Regions from separate parts of the Ideonella sp. P3_A4 genome, predicted to be linked through region 1. Evidence: predicted binding sites of a transcription regulator. Region 1 holds the regulator's gene; the other holds the start of a gene.
The links. Region 1 encodes NrdR, which represses ribonucleotide reductase genes. Its sites were predicted from a motif close to CACNANATNTNGTG; they were not measured.

Region 2: a site for NrdR is predicted at 2,541-2,554, ahead of AC1DYI_RS01640 (ribonucleoside triphosphate reductase). Genes of this name have one in related genera too.

Annotation. Positions count from the first base shown of each region.
Region 1 covers NZ_JBFUGE010000245.1:1,867-5,033, forward strand. Annotated here, with positions in the region: partial or broken gene AC1DYI_RS19795 (pilus assembly protein) at 1-465, shown strand, start outside; gene AC1DYI_RS19800 (type IV pilin protein) at 485-946, shown strand; gene nrdR (transcriptional regulator NrdR) at 1,024-1,467, opposite strand; gene glyA (serine hydroxymethyltransferase) at 1,517-2,767, opposite strand; ZMP/ZTP riboswitch at 2,834-2,971, opposite strand; gene AC1DYI_RS19815 (lytic transglycosylase domain-containing protein) at 3,027-3,167, opposite strand, start outside.
Region 2 covers NZ_JBFUGE010000005.1:29,113-33,802, forward strand. Annotated here, with positions in the region: gene AC1DYI_RS01630 (anaerobic ribonucleoside-triphosphate reductase activating protein) at 1-277, opposite strand, end outside; gene nrdD (anaerobic ribonucleoside-triphosphate reductase) at 270-464, opposite strand; gene AC1DYI_RS01640 (ribonucleoside triphosphate reductase) at 495-2,534, opposite strand; gene AC1DYI_RS01645 (SirB2 family protein) at 2,675-3,067, opposite strand; gene AC1DYI_RS01650 (NnrS family protein) at 3,074-4,270, opposite strand; gene AC1DYI_RS01655 (hypothetical protein) at 4,284-4,690, opposite strand, start outside.

The sequences.
Region 1 (3,167 bases):
CTGGGCTGGCTCGTCGATTTGCCATGGGACCGCCAACGGGTGATCTACCCATCGCTCATCCTGTCGAATGCGTATGTGTTCTTCAGCACCATGGTGCCGGCGGCACCCGCCGGTCGCTGCGACCCCACTACTGGCGTGGGCTACAACTTCTTGCTGGTAGCTGCCAGTGGCATGCAACCAACCGTCCCGGTGCTGGACACCAATGGGGACGGGATCGTCGATGACAAGGATCTGATCGTTGGCGGTTTCCAAACCCGCAGCGATGGCCGGGATGCAATTGTCAGTGATGCCGAATGCAAGGGTCAGACCTGCGAAGTCGAAAAAGACTGCAAGGGCAACATCGTGGGTTATTGGGACTGCAACACTGGGCCTCAATGCATGAAGATCAATCTTCCGCCTGCGGTGTGCACGGGCACGGTGGTTGACCGTGTTTGGAAGCAGATCCTGAATCCGCCCACAGATTGATCCACGGCATCGCATCATCATGAATACACGTCTTCCACTCTTTGTCCGGCGGCGTCAGAAGCGCCAAACAGGCTTCACGCTCATCGAACTGATGATCGTCGTGGCGATCATTGGGATTCTGGCGGCGATCGCCTACCCGTCTTACACCGAGCAGGTGCGGCGCAGTCGCCGTTCGGATGCGGAGACGGTGCTGCTGGAGGCGGCACAGGCTATGCAGCGGTTGTACGTGGCGCGCAATTCATTTGTGGACACCCCTACCGCTACAGCTTTGCTTGTTTCTACGGGGCTGAGATGGGCGCCCAAGGGTGTAGTGGAAAGCTCGAAGGCCTATGCGATCGACGTCAGTGTTGACCCCAGCGGCCGTACTTTCCTGCTGACCGCCGAGCCGATGAGCGGAGACAGCAAATGCGGCAACCTGACACTCACCCACACGGGCGCTAAGGACGCCACAGCAGGAAGCGCAGCGGACTGCTGGAAGTGATCAAGGCGGGCCGAAGATCCTGGTGATCAGCTTGGCATCCAGAAACAGAAACGGCTGCTTAGGCAGCCGTTTCAGCTCTAGATTTCCTTGATCAACCTACTGAACTCATCCACATCCTCAAAGCTTCGATAAACCGAAGCAAAGCGGACATAAGCGACCTTGTCCAGGCGCTTGAGTTCGCGCATCACCAGCTCGCCGATGCGGGTCGACGCGATTTCGCGTTGGCCGCTGGCGAGGAGTTTGTCCTGGATGCGTTCGATGGCGGCATCGACTTGCTCGATGCTGACTTGGCGCTTGCGCAGCGCCAAAGTCATGGAAGCACGAAGCTTGGCCGGGTCGAATTCGACCCGGGCGCCGCTGCGCTTGACGATCGCCGGGAGGGCGATTTCAGCGCGTTCGTAGGTGGTGAAGCGCTTGTCGCACTTGGTGCATTTGCGGCGCCGCCGCACCACGTCACCCTCGTCGGACTCCCGGGTCTCGACGACCTGGGTTTCGACGTGGACGCAGTAGGGGCAGCGCATGGTGCAGTATTAGATCAGTGCGGCTAGGCTGGACCGTTCGCGGCTGCGGTTAGCGGTAGACCGGGAAGTCGCGCGTCAGCGCGGCGACCTTTTCGCGCACGCGGGCGATGTTCGCTTCATCGTGCGGGTTGTCAAGCACGTCGGCGAGCAGGTTCGCGGTCGCGCGAGCCTGCTCTTCCTTGAAACCGCGCGTGGTCATCGCCGGGCTGCCCAGGCGGATGCCGCTGGTCACCATCGGCTTTTGCGGGTCGTTCGGGATGCCGTTCTTGTTGCAGGTCATGTGAGCTGCACCCAGGATGGCTTCGGCTTCCTTGCCGGTCAAGTTCTTGGGGCGCAGATCGACCAGCATCACGTGACTTTCGGTGCGGCCGCTGACGATGCGCAGGCCGCGCTCAGTCAGTGTGTCCGCCAGCACCTTGGCGTTGGCCAGCACCTGCTGCTGGTAGACCTTGAATTCAGGGCTCAAGGCTTCCTTGAAGGCGACCGCCTTGCCGGCGATCACGTGCATCAGCGGCCCGCCCTGGATGCCCGGGAAGATGGCACTGTTGATCTTCTTGGCGATTGCCTCGTCGTTCATCAGCACGATGCCGCCACGCGGGCCGCGCAGGCTCTTGTGGGTGGTGGAGGTCACCACGTCGGCATGCGGCACCGGGTTCGGGTAGACGCCTGCGGCGATCAGACCAGCGTAGTGGGCCATGTCGACCATGAAGATCGCGCCGATGGCCTTGGCAACCTTGGCGAAGCGCTCGAAGTCGATGCGCAGGCTGTAGGCCGAGGCGCCGGCGATGATCAGCTTGGGCTTGTGCTCGTGGGCCAGGCGCTCCATCGCGTCGTAGTCGATGGCCTCGTTCGCATCCAGGCCGTAGCTGACGACCTTGAACCACTTGCCGCTCATGTTGAGCGCCATGCCGTGGGTCAGGTGGCCGCCTTCGGCCAGGCTCATGCCCATGATGGTGTCACCGGGCTGCAGCAGGCCGAAAAAAACCGCCTGGTTGGCTTGCGAACCGGAGTTCGCTTGCACGTTGGCGAACTGGGCGCCGTAGAGCTGCTTCAGCCGGTCGATGGCCAACTGCTCGACGACATCGACATATTCGCAGCCGCCGTAGTAGCGCTTGCCGGGGTAGCCTTCGGCGTACTTGTTGGTCAGTTGCGAACCCTGCGCTGCCATGACGGCCGGCGAGGTGTAGTTCTCCGAGGCGATGAGCTCGATGTGCTCTTCTTGCCGGCGGTTTTCGGCCTGGATGGCGGCCCAAATATCGGGATCGACGTTGGCGATCGTCGATTGCGAGCGGTCGAACATGGGAGGCTTCCTTCAAGTCGGGGCGGTTGCGCCTGCGCAGGCTGTTTCGGCACGGCGAAACAGACCAGAGGCTGCCCAGGCGAACGGCTGTTCTAGGCAGCAGGATTGCCGCCCCGCGCTTCCCGGTGGTGATCCACCTTGCGGCGACCACCTGAGCCGAGGATTCGGTCGGCGGCGCCCCTATCGCCAGTTGCGCGTCGCAGCTAGTGTATCCCGCGACGGGGTGTGACTTGCGGCACTGGTGACATGCTATGCACCATCAGCGGGCAAGGGCCACTTGCTCGTGGTCGGCGGGCTTGGGTTCCGGGCTCGGCGTCTCGGCGCGAGTAGCGGCTGCAGCTGAGGCTGCGCCAGCGCTCGGCGCGGTGGCAGCCACTGCGGGCGTCAGAACGGTCGGCAC
Region 2 (4,690 bases), on a different contig from region 1:
AGCCCATGTCGCGCACTTCATTCAGTGCCTCGGGCAGATGTGGATCCAGCGCGGGTTCACCGCCACTGAAGACCACGCCATCGAGCAAGCCGACACGGCGCTGCAAGGTTTCGCGCACCGAAGCCCAGCCGATGTCGCTGCGGCCGGTGCGAACCTGCAGCTCGGGGTTGTGGCAGTAGCCGCAGCGCCAGGGGCAGCCGCGGATGAACACCACCGCGCACAGGCGGCCCGGCCAGTCGCTGGTGCTCAGCGGCGTGAAGCCGCCGACCTCAATCACGACTGGCAGGCGAAGGATCGGCGGGCGGCTCGACGAAGTAGCGACGCTCGTTGAATTCGCCCTGCTTGCCGGTGTTGAACGAGGCCATCGGCCGGTGGTAACCCATCACGCGGGTCCAGACCTCGCACCGTTGGCGCTCGTGCTCGGCCAGCGTGAAGTGTTCGGACAGGAAGGCGGCAGAAGTCATCGGAGTCTCCTTGAGGGTAGGTGAAAGGGGTCAGTGCGCTTGGGCCTCGTGCTGCCGGCGCTTGCGGGCCAGCGCGGCTTCGTCGCACTGCGGGCAGAAGACATGCTCGCCCGCCAGGTAGCCATGTGCCGGGCAGATCGAGAAGGTCGGCGTCACGGTGAGGTACGGCAGGCGGAAGCGGCTGAGCGCACGCCGCACCAGCGCCTTGCACGCGGCGGCCGAAGAGACACGTTCGCCCAGGTACAGGTGCAGCACCGTGCCGCCGGTGTATTTGCGCTGCAGCGCTTCTTGCCGCTGCAGGGCTTCGAACGGGTCGGTCGTGAAGGCGACCGGCAACTGCGAAGAGTTGGTGTAGTAGGGCTGCGCCGGTGTGCCGGCCTGCAGGATGTGCGGGAAACGCTTGCGGTCTTCTTTCGCAAAGCGGTAGGTGGTGCCCTCGGCGGGCGTGGCCTCCAGGTTGTAGAGGTGGCCGGTTTCTTCTTGCAGCGCGACGATGCGTTCGCGGATGTGGTCGAGGTAGCGCAGCGCGAAGGCCTCGCCCCATTCGGTGGTGATGTCCTCGGCGCCGCCGCTGAAGTTGCGGATCATCTCGTTGATGCCGTTCACGCCGATCGTCGAGAAGTGGTTGCGCAGTGTGCCGAGGTAGCGCTTGGTGTAGGGGAACAGGCCGTTGTCAATGTGGCCCTGGATCACCTTGCGCTTGATCTCCAGGCTGTTCCGCGCCAGGTCGATCAGCGTGTCGGTACGGCGCAGCAGCGCAGCTTCGTCGCCGGCGTGCAGGTGGCCCAATCGGGCGCAATTCAACGTCACCACGCCGAGCGAGCCGGTCTGCTCGGCCGAGCCGAACAGGCCGTTGCCGCGCTTGAGCAGCTCGCGCAGGTCCAGCTGCAGCCGGCAACACATCGAGCGCACCATGTGCGGCTCGAGGTCGGAATTGAGGAAGTTCTGGAAGTAGGGCAGGCCGTACTTCGCGGTCATCTCGAACAGGCGATCGGTGTTCGGGTGGTCCCAGGCGAAGTTGCGCGTGATGTTGTAGGTCGGGATCGGGAAGGTGAARGCGCGGCCCTTCGCGTCGCCTCGCATCATCACGTCGATGTAGGCCTGGTTGATCAGGTCCATCTCGGCTTGCAGGTCGCCGTAGGTGAAGGGCATCTCGCGTCCGCCGATCACCGGCACCTGCTCGCGCAGGTCGTCGGGGCAGGTCCAGTCGAAGGTCAGGTTGGTGAACGGCGTCTGCGTACCCCAGCGCGAAGGCACGTTCAGGTTGTGGATCAGCTCCTGCATGCACTGGCGCACCTGCAGGAAGCTCAGGCCGTCCTTGCGCACATAGGGTGCCAGGTAGGTGTCGAACGAGCTGAAGGCCTGCGCGCCGGCCCATTCGTTCTGCAGCGTGCCGAGAKAGTTGACGATCTGCCCGACCGCGCTGGACAGATGCTGCGGCGGCCCCGACTCCACCTTGCCCGGCACGCCGTTCAGGCCCTCATGCAGCAGCGTGCGCAGCGACCAGCCAGCGCAGTAGCCCGACAGCATGTCCAGGTCGTGGATGTGGAAGTCGGCCTCGCGGTGCGCCAGGCCGATCTCGGGCGGGTAGACGTGATCGAGCCAGTAGTTAGCGATGACCTTGCCGGCCACGTTCAGGATCAGCCCACCGAGCGAGTAGCCCTGGTTGGCGTTGGCCTGCACGCGCCAGTCCTGCCGCGCGAGGTATTCGTTGACCGAACGCTCGACGTTCACCGCGACCACGCGGTCTTGCCGCAGGCTGCGGCGCTGCTCGCGGTAGACGATGTAGGCCCGCGCTGTGTCGAAGTGAGCGGCTTGCTGCAGCACACGCTCGACCAAGTCTTGAATCGTCTCGACATCGGCCACGCGCCCGCGCAGCTGCGCAACGACCTGCCGTGTCAGTTCAGCGGCGCGCTCCGCGTCGAACTCGCCTGTGGCGGCGCCAGCACGAGCCAGCGCCGCGTGGATCTTCTGCGCATCGAAGCCCACCGTTCGACCTTCGCGTTTGATCACGGCGACGGGCAGGCTGCCGGTGGGCGATGGGAACGGCGTGGTGGGGACTGGCGTCATGTCGAACACTAAATATGGGGTGTGAATTCAGTGTGGACACTATAGGCAGGGCATTGGCCGTGACCAAGCGGTCGAATTTGATCAGGATCAGAGATGCGGCGAATGCGCGCTGAAGCTGACGCGCGGCGCCAGCGAGAGCGTCAGGCGAGGTGCGCCAGAAAGCCCAGTGGGCTTTTCGTGATCGCAACGGAGGCGATCCAGCCGAAAGTGGCCAGCGCCGCCAGCCAGGCGCCGGCGCGCACGGCGGCAGGGCGGCCGGGCTTCAAGGCCAGCATGCCCAGCCCGATGTAGACCAGCAGCCCGATGATCTTGGCCAGCAGCCACGGGGCGTGGGCTGGATTCAGGCGCAGCATCCAGGCCAGCGTGAGGGCGGACAGCAGCAGCACCGAGTCGACGATGTGCGGCAAGGTCTTCGCTACGCGGCCTTGCACCCAGCGCGCGCCGCGCAGCGACGCAAGCCCGCGGGCGAAGAAACCGGCGAACGACAGCGCGACGGCCGTCTGGTGGATGGTCTTGAGCAGCGCGTAGTCCACAGCGAATCAACCCGGCTTGCCGTCGACGCGCGAGCGCGTCAGCACCGGCCAGTAGGTCACCGCGAACAAGCCGAAGCCGGCGGACCAGCAAGACGCCGACACCAGCACCGCGTACATCGTGGCCTCAGGCATCAGCATCGGCACAGCGATTCGCACGACCGCGGCCAGTGCGATGAGCACGTAGCTCGTGGTCTCGCTGCGACCAGCGCGAAGCATGCGGCCGGTGTGACCAAGCGCGGTGCGCGTCATCATGCCGATGATCAGGCCGCCGATCGCGCCGACGGTCAAGGCATGGGTGGCCAGCGATGGGGCCAGCCAGCCGGCTTCTGCCACGGCGCGCAGCATCAGGTGCACGGGAATCCACAGGTAGGCCAGGTGCAGCACCCAGACCAGCGGCGTGCGCCAGGTGACCCAAGGCTGCCACAGCGACCAGCGCCGCAGGTGCACCGCGGCGCACAACAAGGCCAGCAACAGCATCGACGTGCCGTGCAGCTGCACTGCGTCGGCTGCCCACAGCAACAACACCGAGCCCAGCGCCAACTTCTCGACCAGCGGCTGGCGCGTGGCCGCCGCACCGGGAATGCCGTTGTTGGTGAACATCGGGATCACGCGGCCGCCCATCACCGCCATGATGAACAGCACCACATCGAGCGCCAGTTGAATGCCGATCCACGGGGGCACTGCGATAGCGCCCAGCTGGGCTAGGTGGAACAGCATCTGCGCCGCCGACATCATCAACAACAGGCCGATGAAGAAGTAGTTGCGGCGGTTGCGCGACGCGATGAACGGCACCGCCAGCGAAACAGCCGCAGCCAGTGGGAAGGCGGCGCTGACCAGTGCAGCGGTGAGGCCGAAGGGCGTCAGCACCAGCACGCGCCCGGCCACCCACAAGGCAGCCAACGCAGCCAGCAGCGCGCCAGTCGGCGTGGGCCGGTTCGACCAGTTGCGCCCCGCGGTGAAGAGAAAGCCGACGACCACTGCGAGCGTGAAGCCGAACAGCATCTCGTGGGCATGCCAGGCGGGCCCGCTCAGGTAGGCATGGCCGAGCCAGCCTGAGAATTGCAAGGCCCACAGGCCGATCGACAGCGCGGCGAACGAGCTCGCCAGCAGGTAGAACGGCCGAAACCCGATTTGCCAGAGTGCGAAGCTCGGGGCGCTGTTGGGGCGCCGAGGCGGTTCCATGATTTGCACGAAGCCGGTCATTGGGGCTTCTCCGTCAAAGATGGGGCGCCAAGCCGCGATGGGCCCACCGCCAGGCGACGATGCCGCCCAGCGCTGTGGCCGCAAACCAGACCAGGGCCAGGGCGTTCATTGCGGCGCCGGCGGCGCGCAGGCTGTCATCGAATGCGCCGGCGCCCAGGCGGAGCACCAGCGAGAGGTGAAGTGCCAACAGAGGCCCGTAGAACGGCCGCCCGAACTGCATCTTGACGCGGGCGACCGCCGGCAGGATCACCGGCGCGTGGCCCATGACCATGCTGATGACGAAGCCCAGGCCCAGCGCGTGCAGCGCGATGTCGCGCGTCGGCGCGCCGAGCACCATCGCCGCCCATGCGACACCGGCCACTGCCAACCATCCGTAGCCGCCCAGCAGGCACACGGCCATGTAGCGGGGCAGGCCGGCGG